Regions from separate parts of the Sulfitobacter sp. 1A12056 genome, predicted to be linked through region 2. Evidence: riboswitches for the same ligand, from Rfam matches in the RefSeq annotation. Region 2 holds a riboswitch; the other holds the start of a gene.

Region 1 (8,181 bases), on a different contig from region 2:
ATGAGTTTGTCCCATCCTGCCAAGCCGAGGCCGCCGAGCATCCAGAACACGACCGTATGTGTGGCCCGTGGATCGCCGAGAAAAATCAGCACATTGGCAGCGGACATGACGATGAAGGACACGGCGACGCCAGCCAAGACCAGCCGGTCGGCGCTGGTGGCGGCCGCGAATTGCGTGACGGCAAGAACGATCAATATCGCCCCGAGCGAGCCGAGGAAGGCGAGCAGGGGGACGGTCAGCCCTCCGAGGAACAGCCCCGTGTGCAGCAGGGCCAGAATGGCGCCAAATGCGCCGCCTGCCGAGATGCCCAGCAGATGCGGGTCTGCTAGCGGATTGCGGGTGACGGCCTGAAGGCTCGCGCCGACGATCGCCAATCCCGCCCCGACCAAACAGGCAAGGATGGCTCTCGGCAGGCGGATGCTCCAGACGATTGCCTCCCGCCCGGCGGACCAGTCCACGGCCACGGCGCCGGGGGCGGCCTTGTTGGCCAAGATGCCCCAGACGGTTTCGACGGGGACCACGACGGCCCCCACGCTCACCGCAATCGACAGCGATGCCAGCAGGATCGCCATGCCGAACAGGCAAGTGATCCACACCCCCCGCGTGGGTTTCCGAGGCGCTATCGATCGCGGTTTAAACGTCATGAATGCTCACTGCCCCCGAAACGCGGTGGCGAGGGTTTTGACCGCTTCGATGTTGCGCGGGCCGGGCGTGGCCTCGACATATTCCAGCACGACGAAACGGTCGTTGCGCACGGCATCGATGTCGGCGAAGGCGGGGTTCTCCATCATGAAGGCGCGCTTTTGATCGGCGGTGACTTCGCCGTAATTGACGATCACGATGACTTCTGGATCGCGCGCGACCACGGCCTCCCAACCGACGGTGGCCCAGCTTTTCTCAAGGTCGTTCATGATGTTCGTGCCGCCTGCGGCCTCGATCAAGGCGTTCGGCATGGCATAGGCCCCGGCGGTGAAGGGCACAACTTCGCCGCTGTCATAGACAAAGACCCGGGGGGCGGTCTCAATCGGGGGCAGCGCCGCTAGGAATGCGTCGAGTTCGGCTTGGTAGCCTTCGATCAAGCTTTCCGCGCGATCCGAGACGTCGAAGATCGTGCCGAGATTGCGCAGATCGTTATACATATCCTCCATCGAGGATGGGGCTTTTTGACCGATATGGATGCAGCTTTCGGTGAGTTCATAGACTTGAATGCCGAAGGGGGCGAGCGTTTCCGGCGTCACCTCGCCGACAGTTCCGGCAGCGCCGCGACACCTGCGGTCATCTCTTGGTCCAGTTTGTTCCAGCCCGAGATGCCGGTATAGCCCACCATGCGGTCTGCGAGGCCGAGCACCAGCATCATCTCAAGCAGGTTCACGTCATTGGCGACCGCGGCTTGGGGCGGGTGATCGAAGGTGACTTCGCGGTCGCAGCTTTGAACGGTGGTCTGGGCAATAGCCGATCCGGCGATCATCAGGGCGGCGAGGGTGGTGAGAGTAAGTTTCATAAGAGTTTTCCGTTTCAATCTGGAAGGGCAAAAGAGAAATGCGCCGCGCCGCTGGGGGTGAGCCGCTCGCGCTGCGCGTCGACGCGAAATGTTTTTGAGACGAGATCATCGGTCAGAACCGTATTTGGCGGGCCGAAGCCCTGCGGATAGCCTTCTTTCAGCACCAGCACCTCGTCACAGATGCCATCGGCCATATTGAGATCATGAAGCGAGACGACGATGGTCATGTTCAATCCGCGGATCAGTGACACGATTTCAAGTTGGTGGCGTATATCGAGGTGGTTGGTCGGCTCGTCCAGAACCAAGACCTGCGGCTCCTGTGCCAAAGCGCGGGCGACCATGACGCGCTGCCTTTCCCCGCCCGAAAGGGTGCCGACATCGCGGTGGGCGAGGGGGCGCAGGCTGAGCCGGTCCAAGACGCGGTCGATGATCTCCTCGTCTTTCCGGCTTGATGTCGAAAACGCCGCGCGATGAGGCGTGCGGCCAAGGCGGACGATCTCCAAGACCGTCAGCCCAAAGGACGACGTCTGTTCTTGCAAGACGGCGGCGATGCGCCGCGCGGCGGCACGGGCGGAGAGGGACCAGATATTATGCCCGCCCACATGGATTGACCCCGTTTGGGGCGGTTGAAAACGGTAGAGCAGGCGCAAGAGGGTGGATTTGCCCGCGCCATTCGGCCCCAACACACCCAGAACGCCACCCGCTGCGACGTTAAAGGACGTCGGGTGTAGAACCGGCTGGCCCGATTTTCCCGGCGCCCAGCTTACATCCTTTACCGCAAGATCGGCGGCCCTCATGAGACGCGCAGGTGGCTGGGTTTCAGCTCGATCATCGCCGCGGGCACCCGCGCAAGGGTGGATTTGCGCAGTTTGCCGGGGCGGTCCAGCGAAGAGCACCAGCCGTCATTCAGTGTGGCATAGTGCTGGGCGAAGGCCACAAGGTCGTCGATGTCTTCGTCAGGGTCGATATCACCAAAGAGGTAGGTCGCCTTTGCGCTGGCATGATAGGCCACCGTGCAGGGGCGTTCGCAGCCCGCCATACAGGCCACGCCCGCGACCTCGAAATCCTCAGGGATCGCCGCGCCGGCTGCCGCGATTGCGGCGCTCAGCCTCTGGATTAGGTCAAAGCCCGGGCGGCAATCCGTGCCTTTGTGTTTGCATGACGTGCAAACCGTAATCCTGTGGTTTTGATGCGTATCCATGTCGACCTCCGCGAACGCGCGGGGGATCGAGCAGCCATGTTCTACAGCAGGGGAGTTTCCCTGTCGCCATCATGTTCTCCTAACCAGACACCCCGTCTGGGTTGAGTTGCAATTACGACCCTCTCGGTGCCGGTGATGGCAGGTCTCCTGACTCGCGGATCGACGCTCGCCCGAACCTTCCCAAGCCTAAAGCTCAGTGGTTTTGCCGGGGTCGCTCACCGCTCACAGTTGCGGGGGCAGTTACGGTTTCGGCGCGCGCTGCTTGCCTTACCGTATTCCCTTTTCATCCCAGACGCCGCTGCGGCGGCTGGAAACCATCGCCATGATCTGTGGCCCAAGAGCCATGCCGGGTCAAGCTGCTATCCCGCCTGTCGCTCAGGCCCATCGCGCCGGGCGCGCAGCATATCGAGGCTGCGGTTCAGTTCGGGGTTGGTCATGTCGCGGGCGATGACGACGATGCGGGACTGCTGGTCGTCCTTTGGCCAGTCGCGCAGGGGGACGGGCGGATCGAAAAGATGCTGCACCCCGTGAAAGACAAAGGGGGTGGGGACGTCTTCCAGATGCACGATGCCTTTGACCCGCAAAAGATCGGACCCGCGCAGCCTGACCAGCGTGTCGAGCCAAAGGTCGAAAGCCTCGGCCGGGATCGGTGCGTCTAGCACGATAGAGGCCGACCCGATCCGCGCATCATGTTGGTGGGTTTGCATCATAGGCGCGGATGCCGAGGGCGCGGCGAAGCCCGAGAGGTTGTCAAGCGGATCGGACTTCTCGACGGGCGTGAGCCATTCCATAACGTTGCTCGCATCAACCGCCCGCCGCATACCGCTGAGCCCCCAGAGCGATGCAACCGGGATAAGCCCGCGTTCGGCCTTGATGATGCGCCGTTTGATTGAGGTCGCGCAGCCTGCCTTCAAAGGCGGCGAGCGCTTGCTGGGTCACCAAGTCGGATTTGCTGAGCACCAGCAGGTCGGCCATCGCCACCTGCGAGACGGCTTCGAACTGCTGATCCAGCGTGTCCGGCCCATTCGCGGCATCGACGATCGTCACCACCCCGTCCACGCGGAATTTGCGGGCCAGATAGGGATCGGCTAAAAAGGTCTGGAGAATGGGGCCGGGATCGGCCAGCCCCGTCGTCTCGATCACGACGCGGTCGAATTGCACGCGCCATGTCTGCCTGCGGCGCTTGAGGTCTTGCAGCGTCCGCGACAGATTCCCCCTGATCGAGCAGCACAGACAGCCCGATTGCATGAGAATGACCTCTTCGTCGGCGGTTTCGATCAGGTCGTGGTCAAGCCCGGCCTCACCGAACTCATTCACGACGACTGCGATTTTGGGGGCCTCTTCGCTTGCGACGATGTGATTGAGCAGCGTGGTTTTCCCCGCGCCGAGGAAGCCGGTCAGCAGGGTGACGGGGATACGTTTGTCGGTGGCGGGCATGGTTTGCGGGCTCTGCTATGGATAATATTGGTAACGTTATAACATCACAATATGTGGTGCAACCCGTAGGCCGATGCCCCGCGCGTGCCAAATCCATGCGCTCAGCGCCCAAATTTTGGCAGGTCCACCTCAAACCGCCCAATCGAAGGGCGTTATTGCTGCGCCGCAGAAAGCGACCTCGGGTTAGGGCTTGTTGCAACGCGCCCTGAAATTGAGGCTGCAGGGGCCTCGCTATGGGGCGGCGCCAAGGGAGTTGTCCGGCAAGGGGGGCATCCGCGCGCGATAACAATAAACGCTGTGTGGAAGAGGCATCATCGCGTCTTTGCTCCTCCGCACACCAAACGGGGATACCGTCATGAAATTTTCCACCAAACGCACAGTCACGGCGACCGCTGCCCTTCTGCTCGCAGGATCAGCCGCCGCTGCGGCCTGCGACGATCCGATCAAGGTTGGCGTGCTGCACTCCCTCTCGGGGACGATGGCCATTTCCGAGACGACGTTGAAAGACACGATGGAGCTTCTGATCGCGCAGCAGAACGCCGCGGGCGGCTTGCTGGGATGTGAGATCGAAGCGGTCGTCGTTGACCCGGCTTCCGACTGGCCCCTGTTCGCGGAAAAGGCGCGTGAGCTTCTCACCGTCTCCGAAGTGGATGTCATCTTTGGCTCTTGGACCTCGGTCTCGCGCAAATCCGCGCTGCCCGTTCTGGAAGAGCTGAACGGCCTGATGTTCTACCCCGTCCAATATGAGGGCGAGGAAAGCTCGCGCAACGTGTTCTACACTGGTGCGGCCCCGAACCAGCAGGCGATTCCGGCCACCGACTATTTCCTTGAGGAACTGGGCGTCGAGAAATTCGCGCTGCTGGGCACTGACTATGTCTATCCCAGAACCACCAACAACATTCTTGAGCAATATCTGCTGGATAAGGGCATCCCCGAAGAGAACATCTTCGTCAACTACACGCCTTTCGGCCATTCTGACTGGTCCACGATCGTGTCGGATGTGGTCGAACTGGGCGCGGATGGCACGCAGGTGGGCGTGATCTCAACCATCAATGGCGATGCGAATATCGGCTTTTACAAAGAACTGGCGGCTGCCGGTATCTCTGCCGATGACATTCCGGTCGTCGCCTTCTCGGTCGGGGAGGAAGAGCTTTCGGGCCTCGATACCGCTGACCTCGTGGGGCACCTCGCGGCGTGGAACTACTTCCAATCGGCTGAATCCGAGCAGAATGACGAATGGGTCGCTGCGTGGAAAGAGGCGATGGGCGAAGACCGGGTGACCAATGACCCGATGGAGGCGCATTACATCGGTTTCAACATGTGGGTGAACGCGGTCACTGAAGCAGGCACCACGGATGTGGATGCGGTGCGTGCGGCGATGTATGGGCAGGAATTCCCGAACCTCACCGGCGGGACGGCTGTCATGCTGCCCAATCACCACCTCGCCAAGCCTGTGTTGATCGGTGAAATCACCGAAGACGGCCAATTCGACATCATCAGCCAGACCGAAGAAGTGCCGGGCGATGCATGGACGGATTTCCTGCCTGAATCGGCGGTTCTGGTCTCCGACTGGAAAGACCTCGAATGCGGCATGTACAACAAAGAGACCGAGACCTGCGTTCAGTTGACTTCAAACTACTGACCCCAAGAGCCGGGCGCGTCCTCAGCCGTGCCCGGCATCCGTTTTGACCACTCCCTCTTCGAAAGCCCCATACCTCATGGTTCGAATGCTGCTCAGCCTGATGTGCTTGCTGGCCTCTGTCGGTTTTGCATCCGCTCAGGACCTCCAGTCCCTTTTGCAGACCCACGAAGCGGAGGTGGTCAAACCCTCGCGTAAATCGGTCGGTGTCCTATTGGACGATCTGGTGGCCTCGGACTTGCCGCAGGTGCCAGTCTTTCTGGAGCAATGGGCCGAGCGGAACGTTTGGCAAGACGATGCTTCGGGCCTGTTCTACTTTGGGGCCGAGGCGGCTGATACACTCGCGCTGCGGGATATCGATACGGGCGAAGAGGCCACTGCGCCCTCGGATGGGTTCAGCCAATTGCGCCCCAATGGTGGCGTGCGGCGGGTCATTGGCACGGCCTTGGTGCAGTTTCAACTGTCCGATCCCGATCCTGCGCGCCGCCGCGCCGCGCTTGAAAGCATCGCGCGTCGCAGCGATGCCAGCCAGCTTGGCCCGCTCCTGGCCTCCCTCGACGGGGAGGATGACCCCGCCCTGCGCGCGCGCAAGGCGCAATTGGCCAATTTCCTGACCGCGCGTTTTGGGCAGGCGGCTGATGAGCGCATCCGCGCGATTGAAAGCCTTTCCTCTGACACCTCCCTCGAAGCGCGGGCGGTGCTGAGCCAGATCCTCTCGGCCAAGACCGGCGTGGCCGAACAGCAGCCCGAGGGGAACATCGCCCGCATTCTTGATCCCACGGCAGCACCCTCGGCAAGTTATGAGACGCTGGTGGAGGCGGGCCTCGCCCCCGCAATCGTGCCACAAGGCGAGATACGCGCGGCGCTGGAGGCCAATATCGTCGATGGCCGGGTGGGCGGCGTCCCTCTGGCGCAATTGGATGACCCGGCGCGGCGTGTGGATGCCTATCGCGCGCTTGCCGAGGCAGGCCGCGTGCCGCCTCTGGTAACGCAGGATGATATCGACACCGCTTTGCAGAACGCGGTCTTTTATGAGCGCTACGAAGAGGAGGACGCCGCGATCACCGGCGCGGCCCGCGCCACGCTCGACGCGGTCGAAACGCGGGTTGGCTGGGCGCAGACGTTGGATTTGACACTCGACGGTCTTTCGCTGGCCTCGATCTATTTCCTCGCCGCGATTGGGCTCGCGATCACCTTTGGGCAGATGGGGGTCATCAACATGGCCCATGGCGAGTTTATCATGATGGGGGCCTATACGGGCTATGTGGTGCAGCTCATCGTTCCCGATTACACGGTGTCGCTTCTGATCGCGCTGCCGCTGGCCTTTGCTGTCACCTTTGGCGCGGGCGTCGCGATGGAGCGGCTGGTGATCCGCCATCTCTACCATCGCCCGCTTGAAACCCTCTTGGCGACCTTCGGCATCTCGATCGCCCTGCAGCAGATCGCCAAGAACATCTTTGGCACGCAGGCCCGCCCGCTGACATCGCCCGAATGGCTGCGCGGGGCGCTGGTAATCTCGGATGTGGTTCAGATCAGTTTCATCCGCATCGCCATATTTGTGCTGGCGCTGATCTTTCTGTTCTTGCTGCTGTATATCCTCAAGCGCACGCGTCTTGGCTTGGAGGTGCGCGCGGTGACGCAGAACCCCGGCATGGCGGCCTCGATGGGGATCAACCCGGATCGCATCAACATGATGACCTTCGGGCTGGGCTCCGGCATCGCCGGGGTCGCGGGCGTCGGCATCGGGCTTTATGCGCAGGTCACCTCTGAGATGGGCACGAATTACATCGTGCAAAGCTTCATGACCGTCGTGGTGGGCGGTGTCGGATCGGTCTTCGGCACGCTGGCGGGCGCGGGGCTGATCGGCTTCCTGCAAAAGGGGATCGAGTGGTTGAACCCCTCCAACACGCTGGCGGCCCAGACCTACATGATCCTTTTCATCATCCTGTTCATTCAATTCCGGCCCAAGGGCATTGTCGCCCCCAAAGGCCGGGCAGCGGCGGATTGAGCCATGACCCAGACGCAGAGCCAACGTAGTTCCTTCATCGAGCGAAATCCTTCGGTTCTCTACTTCCTCGCCGCGCTGGGCCTGTTCACGGCCCTTGTCACGGTGATGTCCGAAGCGGTGGGCACCGGGCTTGTCTCGACCTCTTTCGTCAAGACCTTGGGCAAAACCCTTTGCCTGTGCCTTGTGGCCATCGCAATGGATGTGGTCTGGGGGTATTGTGGCATCCTCAGCCTTGGGCATTTCGCCTTTTTCGGGATCGGGGGCTACGCTATCGGGATGTGGCTCATGTATGCGCGCACCGAGATTATCGTGGCCGACAGCCTCGCCGGTCAGACCATCCCGCCCACGCCGCAGGAGATATCGGACGCCATCGGAAACCAGATTTTCGGGGTTGT
Region 2 (8,181 bases):
ATTTCATCGCCGCCCGCGGCATCAATGTTGATCGGCATTCTCGAGGGGAAACCCAGCTGGCCCACCGCCCGCGCGATTTCGAAGAGATGCGCGGCAGGCTGGAGTACTACGCGGAGAATTACGGCGTCACGGCCCGGTTGACCGAAAAGGCCGATCTGGCCGCCGAGGGGCTGAACGCAGGCTTCGAGGGCGCGATCACGGTGCCGATTGGCTTTGGCCTCAACCCCCGCAAATATGTGACCGACCTCGCACAGGCCGCGGAAGAGGCGGGGGCCGCGATCTATCACAACAGCCCGGCCACCGGGGTGACGGGGCGCGAGGGCGCGTTCGAGGTCACGACGCCGCAGGGCTGCATTCGGGCCGAGCGGGTGATCATTGCCACCAACGGCTATTCCTCCGAAGACCTGCCGCGATGGCTGGCCGCGCGCTACATGCCGACGCAATCCAGCGTGATCGTGACCCGCCCGATGACCGAGGCAGAGCTTTCCGCCCAAGGTTGGACCAGCCAACAGGCCTGCTATGACAGCCGCCATCTGCTGCATTACTTCCGGCTGATGCCTGACAATCGTATGTTGTTCGGCGTGCGCGGCGGGCTGATGTCCAACCCCAATTCCGAGCGGCGGGCGCTGGCCCGGGCCCGGGCGGATTTCGAGGCGATGTTCCCCGCGTGGCGTCATGTCGAAACGCCGCATGGCTGGTCGGGCATGGTCTGTATCGCGCGCAATCGCATGCCCTTCGTGGGGCAGGTGCCGGATCAGCCGGGGATCTTCGCAGGGCTGTGCTACCACGGCAATGGGGTGGCGATGGGCAGCTATTCCGGTGCGCTCTTGGCTGATCTGGTTCGCGGCATAACGCCCGAGCGGCCCTATCCCGCCCCCATGCGCGCCCCGCTTGCACGGTTCGAACTGGGCCGTTTTCGCCGGGCGGTCATGCCCTTTGCCTATGCAGGCTTCGCGCTGTCGGATCGCTGAGGCGGGCGGTCAGCCCTCTTCCCGCGCCGCGCGTGCCTTGGCCAGCGTGATCTGGCGCTGCCGTTCGCGGAACCGTTCCTTATCCTCTGCCGAGGTCTCATCCACACATTGATGACAGGACACCCCGGCCTCATAGGCGGGGTGCTGCGTATCCTCGGGCAGGATCGGGCGGCGGCAGCCGTGGCAAAGCATATGCGGCCCCTCGCGCAGCCCATGGCCGACGCTGACGCGGTTATCGAAGACGAAACAGTCGCCTTCCCATGTGCTTTCCTGCTCAGGCACCTCTTCAAGGTATTTTAGGATGCCGCCTTTGAGGTGGAAGACATCCTCGACCCCCTGACCGATCAGATAGTTGGTCGATTTCTCGCAACGGATGCCGCCGGTGCAGAACATCGCGATCTTCTTGTTGTGGAAGCGGTCTTTGTTCGCCTCCCACCACGCGGGGAATTCACCAAAGCTCTCGGTCTCGGGGTCGACCGCGCCTTCGAAGGTGCCAATAGCCACTTCGTAGCTGTTGCGCGTGTCGATCACCGCCACATCGGGGGAGCGGATTAATTCGTTCCAGTCTTTGGGGTCGACGTAATGGCCCACCTTGGCGCGGGGATCGACATCGGGCTGGCCCATCGTCACGATCTCGCGCTTGATGCGCACCTTCATCTTGCCGAAGGGCGGCTTGTCGCTGGGGGCCTCTTTCCACTCCAGATCCGCGCAGCCGGGCAGGGCGCGCAGATGGGCGATCACCGCGTCGATCCCGGCGCGCGGCCCGGCGATGGTGCCGTTCACCCCTTCGGGGGCCAGCAGCAGCGTGCCCATGACCGATTGCGCCTCGCAAAGCGCCAAAAGCGCGGGTTTGAGCGCGGCGGGATCGTCGAAGCGGGTGAAGTGATATAGGGCGGCGATGGTATACATGAGCGTCAAATAAGCGCTTCGGCGGCAAAGCTCAATCCGGCGCGTGCCATTGACCTACCCCATCCGCAGCCCTACCCCTTTTGGTAAGGAGAATGCCCATGACCCATGCCCTGATCGTGATCGACGTTCAAAATGATTTCTGCCCCGGCGGCGCGCTGGAAGTGCCGCAGGGCGATGAGATTCTGCGCGGCATCAACGCGCTGATGCCCGAGTTCGACGCCGTGGTGCTGACGCAGGACTGGCACCCGGCGGCGCATTCGTCTTTTGCCTCATCGCATAAGAACAACGGGCCTTACGAGGTCATCACCATGCCCTACGGCCCGCAGGTGCTTTGGCCCGATCACTGCATCCAGGGCAGCATTGGCGCGCAGTTCCACCCCGAGTTGCAAACCGACCGCGCCGATCTGATCATCCGCAAGGGCTACAACCCCGACATCGACAGCTATTCGGCGTTTTTCGAGAATGACCACCGTACGCCCACGGGGCTCGAAGGCTATTTGCGCACGCGCGGGATCGAGCGGCTGACCATGGTGGGGCTGGCGCTGGATTTCTGCGTAAACTTCTCGGCTGTGGACGCGGCAAAACTTGGGTTCAAGGTCGATGTGCGCGAAGACCTGTGCCGCGCGATTGATCTGGACGGATCGCTTGCCAAAGCCCGCGAAGGCATGCGCGCGGCGGGGGTGACGCTGGCCTGATTCCCCGCTTTCCCCTTGCCCATCTGCCCGACCCCTTGGCATGAAGGGGCATGCAATAAGGAACCTCCCATGGTCGACATCGCCACCCGCGTCTATAACCACAAGTGGAAGATCGACCCCATCGTGCGGTCGCTGATCGACACGGATTTCTACAAGCTCTTGATGTGTCAGTCGGTGTTTCGCAACAAGCCAGACACGCAGGTCACCTTTAGCCTGATCAACCGCTCCACCCATATCCCGCTGGCCAATCTGATCGACGAGGGGGAGTTACGCGAGCAGCTTGACCACATCCGCTCGCTCAGCCTCAGCCGGGGGGAGAGCACATGGCTGCGCGGGAATACCTTCTACGGAAAGCGCCAGATGTTCCGCCCCGATTTCATGGAGTGGTTCGAAGGCATGCGCCTGCCGCCCTATCATCTGGAGCGGAAGGGCGACCAATATGAACTGACCTTTGAGGGCAAATGGCACGAGGTCATGCTGTGGGAGATTCCCGCGCTGGCGGTGTTGATGGAGCTGCGCAGCCGCGCCGCGCTCGACCCGATGGGCAAGTTCGAGCTTCAGGTGCTTTACGCTCGCGCCATGACCCGCGTTTGGGAAAAGATCGAAGCACTGCGCGAGGTCGACAACCTTTCAATCGCGGATTTTGGCACCCGGCGGCGGCATTCCTACCTTTGGCAGGATTGGTGCGTGCAGGCGATGCATGAGGGGCTGGGCGATGCCTTTACCGGCACCTCCAACTGTCGCATCGCCATGATGCGCGAGCTTGAGGCGATTGGCACCAATGCCCATGAATTGCCCATGGTCTATGCCGCTTTGGCCGAGGATGACGCCGCCCTTGCCCGCGCGCCCTATGACGTGCTGTCGGATTGGCATGATGAGCATGAGGGCAATCTGCGGATCATCCTGCCCGATACCTACGGCACCAAGGGGTTTCTCGATCACGCGCCGGATTGGCTGGCGGGCTGGACCGGCATCCGCGTCGACAGCGGCGATCCGGCCACGGCGGCGCAGACGGCCATTGACTGGTGGCGCGCCCGCGGCGAGGACCCGACGACCAAGCGGGTGATCTTCAGCGATGGGCTGGATGTGGACAAGATCAAGGAGCTGCACGCGCAGTTTGCGGGCAAGGCCAAGGTCTCTTTCGGTTGGGGGACGTTGCTGACCAATGACTTCCGCGGGCTGGTGCCGAATGATGCGCTGGCGCCCTTTAGTTTGGTCTGCAAAGCGGTCAGCGCCAATGGGCGGCCCACGGTCAAACTCTCGGACAACCCGAACAAGGCGATGGGGCCGGCGGATGAAATCGCGCGTTACAAGCGTGTTTTCGGGGTCGGAGAGCAGGCCGCGCAGCAGGTGATCGTTTGACGGTCAGCCTTCGCCAAGGGCGGCCACGGGGAACTCCGCCGTGGCAATCAACCCTTCGGGCTGCCAATCGTAGTGCAGGGTGCCACCGACAGCGCGGGTCAAGGACTGGATGATCCGCGAGCCGCTGTTGCGCGGAGATTTGATGACCTCCGGCCCACCTGTTTCGCGCCAGACAAACCGCATGCGCGCAGGCTCCTGAAGGATGGTGATATCCAGCGATACCCGCCCGGTATCGGAACTGAGCGAGCCGTGTTTCACCGCATTCGTCGCCAGCTCGTGCAAGGCCAGCGTCAGGGGGGAAACGAGGCGGTGCGAGATCAGCGGATTCGCCCCGGTGAGGTTGATCTGATCCTCGGTGGCCGAGGTATAGGCCCGCATGATCGGCCCCATCAGCGTCTCGAAATCCACCTCATGCTGGTCGCTACGGCCAATCGTGTCGAAATGCGCCGCGCCCAAGGCGGCCAGCCGCTCGATCACCTTGTCGGCAAAGGCCGCCGGGGACGGCTCCTCACGAGCGGTCAGGCGGACCATGGCGGTCATGACGTTGACGATATTGCGTAGCCGGTGCAGCAATTCGTCATCGGCCAGTTGCCGGTGCTCCCGCTCCACCCGGCGGCGTTCGGAAACGTCGAGTTGCGAGCCGAAGAAATAGATCAGATTGCCGTCTTCGTCATTAATCGGCCCCAGTTGTAGGGCGTTCAGGAAGCGGCTGCCATCCTTGCGGTAGTTCACGATCTCAACCGTGTCGACCCGGCGCGCTAGTAGGATTTCGCGCACCGCATCGACGCTTTCGCGCGTGGTTTCCGGACCTTGCAGGAAACGGCAGTTCTGGCCCACGATCTCATCCAAGCCATAGCCGGTGAGATCGGTGAAAGCGTCATTCACATAGACGATGGGATTGTCCGGCAGGGTCGGGTCGGTGATGCACAGCGGCAGGCGGGCATAGCGCACGACCTTGCCTAGAACGTCTTCGGTCAGGGTCTGCCGAGCGGCGGAGACCGTGTTGTCGTTCATGAATTCCCGCCCCTTGATCGAAACTGGCCGTCAATGTGCCCTGCACGTGGCTTTTGGGTCAACCCGCATACTGGGGGTTGGGCCATATTTATCTACTAAATGCTGTATGCGCCATACGGTTCCGCGAGGTTCGATAAATGCGGCTTGTCAGGAAGGGCCTAAAATGCGTAATTGAGGGCGCTTGGTGTCCCGAAAAGCGCCTTTGAGTGTGGGACCGAAAAGGGAATTCAGTAAGGGGTCGCCCGACCCTGAAGCCGAAGCCGCCCCCGCGACTGTAAGCGGAAAGCCAATGCCCCTCGTGCCACTTGTCCTTTCGGACGGGGAAGGCGGGCAAAGGCCACGACCCGCGAGCCAGGAGACCTGCCAGGCAAATGAAACGCTAGATGCCGTCGGGTGTGACGGTAAGGAGATTGAAGATGACGACGATGATTAAGACCGCCGGTGCCACGCGCAGCAAACTCGTACCGGCGCTGTTTGCCGCCGTATTGGGTGTGGCTCTGATGGCGCTGACCGGCCATGTGCAGGCCGCAGCCCTGCATGATGCCGCCCATGACGTGCGCCACGCGACAGGCTTTCCCTGCCACTAAGCGCCGCGTTCGGTATCACTGGGGTCCGGGCTGCCATGCCGCAGTCCGGCAGTCTGTGATTCTGGCTTTCTTTCCATGCCCGCCTCTTGCCGTTTCGCCTGCGTCTGCCCTTCACCGTGTGGGTAGGGCTTTGGCGCATCCTAAGGCTGGCTGATGGCTCGGCCCGCTTTTGGCGCGGCGCCGGGTGTTATTTCGCATCCAAGGATCATTGCGATGTTTTCACGTTTTCTGACTTCCGCCCTGTTCGCCGGGGCCTCTGCCGGCCTGTTGACCGGCCTGCTGCAACTCTATTTCGTGCAGCCCGTGCTGCTTCATGCCGAGCTTTATGAGACCGGCGCGCTGGTGCATTTCGGGGCCGACCCCGTCAGCGCGCATCCCGATTTGCCCGGTTTCGATGCCGTCCGCGATGGGTTGAGCCTGATCTTCACCATGTTGACCTATACCGCCTATGCGCTGATCCTTCTGGCCGCGATGAGCCTTGGCGAAGAGCGCGGCGCGGTGATTGATGGCCGCTGGGGCATCCTTTGGGGTGTCGCCGGTTTCGTGGCCTTCCACCTCGCGCCGGGGTTCAGCCTTGCGCCCGAAGTGCCCGGCGTCGCTGCCGCAGACATCACCGCGCGGCAGATCTGGTGGTTTGCCACCGCAGCGGCAGCGCTGGTGGCGCTATGGCTGCTGGCCTTTGGCAAGGGGTGGGGCGCGTGGATCGGGGCGGCGGTTCTGCTGATGGCCCCCCATGTCATCGGCGCTCCCGAGCCCGAGAGCTTCAGCGGCCCGGTGCCGACCGAGATCGGCGCGCTTTTCGCCGCGCGTGCGCTTGGCATCGGCCTTGCAGCCTGGGTTCTGCTGGGCAGTTTCGCCGGGTTCTTTTGGCAACGTGAAGGCGCGCAGAGCGCCTGAGGGAGGTCGAGATGGACAGATCACTGGCGCTATTCGCCATTGGATTGGTCTTTGGCGGTGGCATTGGTTTTGCCATCGCCGCAAGCAACGGTGTGACCTTCGACGGCCATGACCACGACGACCCTGCCGCCCATGGCGGCGGCGGGCATGCGGCCATGGATCACGGTGGCGCCGATCACGCGCGCATGCATGGCCAGCCCATCGCTCTGGCCGCCGAAGAGGCCCCCAGCCTTGCCATCCGCGTGACCCCCGACCCGATGTCGGGCCATAACCTTTTCGTTGAGACCGAAGGCTTCGCCTTTGCCCCGCAGAACGCCAGCGGCGAAAATCAACCGGGCGAGGGCCATGCCCATGTCTATGTCAACGGTGCCAAGATCGGGCGGCTTTATGGCCCATGGCTGCATCTGGCCGATCTGCCCAAGGGGGAAGTCACGGTGGAGGTCACCCTCAACGCCAATGACCACCGCCCCTTGGCGGTGAACGGTGCGCCGATTACGGCCCGCGAGGTGCTGACGGTTGAATAATCGCGCCGCCTCCCCTTTTCATGGCGGGCCGGAGCGCATACCCGGCACGCATAACCCGATGGGACAAGATCAATGAGCGCAACCCTACATGTCTGCATGACCTGCCGCGCCGGTGAGGTGCTGGAGGAAGACGCCCCGCGCCCCGGCGCGCAGCTTCATGCCGCCCTTGACGCCGCAGGCGCGCCAGAGGGCGTGACCATCGTGCCGGTGCAATGTCTTTCCGCCTGTTCGCAAGGGGCCGCCGTGGCGCTCTCTGCGCCGGGCAAATGGTCCTATGTCTATGGCCGCTTGACCAAGGAAGACGCCGCCGACATCCTTGCCGGAGCCGCCGCCTATGCCGCCACCGAAGACGGGCTGGTGCCATGGCGCGAACGCCCGGTCATCTTTCGCAAGCAAAGCCTTGCGCGTATCCCCCCTTTGACCCTGCCGCAGGAGCCTACCGCATGAGCGATCTCGCCAAAATTCCCGTTACCGTCATCACCGGCTTTCTCGGCGCTGGTAAAACCACGCTCATCCGCCACCTGATGACCAATGCAGGCGGGCGTCGCCTTGCCGTTCTGGTCAATGAGTTTGGCACCGTGGGTGTGGACGGTGACATCCTGAAATCCTGCGCCATCGACGACTGCCCGGCGGAGAATATCGTCGAGCTGGCCAATGGCTGCATCTGCTGCACTGTGGCGGATGACTTTATCCCGACCATCGAAGCGCTGATGGCTCTGCCGACGCGCCCCGATCACATCCTGATCGAAACCTCTGGGCTGGCCCTGCCGAAACCGCTGCTTAAAGCCTTCGACTGGCCCGCGATCCGGTCCAAGATCACCGTCGACGGCGTCATCGCGCTGGCCGATGCCGAGGCCGTGGCCGCTGGCACTTTCGCCGCCGATGTCGCCGCCGTGGACGCGCAGCGTCTGGCCGATGACAGCCTCGACCACGAAACGCCGCTTTCCGAAGTGTTCGAAGATCAGATTTCCTGCGCCGATATCGTGCTGATGTCCAAAGCCGATCTCGCCGGTCCCGATGGCCTTGCCAAAGCCCGTAAGGTGATTGAAGAGGAAAGCCCGCGTGAGATTCCGATCCTTGAGATGACCGAAGGCGTGATCGACCCCAAGGTGGTGCTCGGCCTCAACGCTGCCGCCGAAGACGACCTCGCCGCGCGCCCTTCGCATCATGACGGCCATGACGATCACGAGCATGACGATTTCGAAACCGTGGTGATCCCGAT

The links. Region 2 has a riboswitch for cobalamin ahead of ACGYLD_RS05435 (CbtB-domain containing protein). Riboswitches for the same ligand answer to the same signal wherever they lie in the genome.
Region 1: another riboswitch for cobalamin. It lies ahead of ACGYLD_RS09770 (DUF1636 domain-containing protein); the one in region 2 lies ahead of ACGYLD_RS05435 (CbtB-domain containing protein).

Annotation. Positions count from the first base shown of each region.
Region 1 covers NZ_JBIFFY010000004.1:515-8,695, forward strand. Annotated here, with positions in the region: gene ACGYLD_RS09755 (iron ABC transporter permease) at 1-572, opposite strand, end outside; partial or broken gene ACGYLD_RS09760 (ABC transporter substrate-binding protein) at 651-1,501, opposite strand; gene ACGYLD_RS09765 (ABC transporter ATP-binding protein) at 1,516-2,298, opposite strand; gene ACGYLD_RS09770 (DUF1636 domain-containing protein) at 2,295-2,702, opposite strand; cobalamin riboswitch at 2,822-3,036, opposite strand; gene ACGYLD_RS09775 (GTP-binding protein) at 3,062-3,493, opposite strand; gene ACGYLD_RS09780 (CobW family GTP-binding protein) at 3,507-4,139, opposite strand; gene urtA (urea ABC transporter substrate-binding protein) at 4,495-5,781, shown strand; gene urtB (urea ABC transporter permease subunit UrtB) at 5,858-7,786, shown strand; gene urtC (urea ABC transporter permease subunit UrtC) at 7,790-8,181, shown strand, end outside.
Region 2 covers NZ_JBIFFY010000002.1:217,366-225,546, reverse strand. Annotated here, with positions in the region: gene ACGYLD_RS05460 (FAD-binding oxidoreductase) at 1-971, shown strand, start outside; gene ACGYLD_RS05455 (rhodanese-related sulfurtransferase) at 981-1,880, opposite strand; gene pncA (bifunctional nicotinamidase/pyrazinamidase) at 1,979-2,575, shown strand; gene pncB (nicotinate phosphoribosyltransferase) at 2,645-3,937, shown strand; gene ACGYLD_RS05440 (PAS domain-containing protein) at 3,941-4,951, opposite strand; cobalamin riboswitch at 5,117-5,334, shown strand; gene ACGYLD_RS05435 (CbtB-domain containing protein) at 5,368-5,538, shown strand; gene ACGYLD_RS05430 (CbtA family protein) at 5,752-6,435, shown strand; gene ACGYLD_RS05425 (hypothetical protein) at 6,447-6,959, shown strand; gene ACGYLD_RS05420 (DUF1636 domain-containing protein) at 7,032-7,406, shown strand; gene cobW (cobalamin biosynthesis protein CobW) at 7,403-8,181, shown strand, end outside.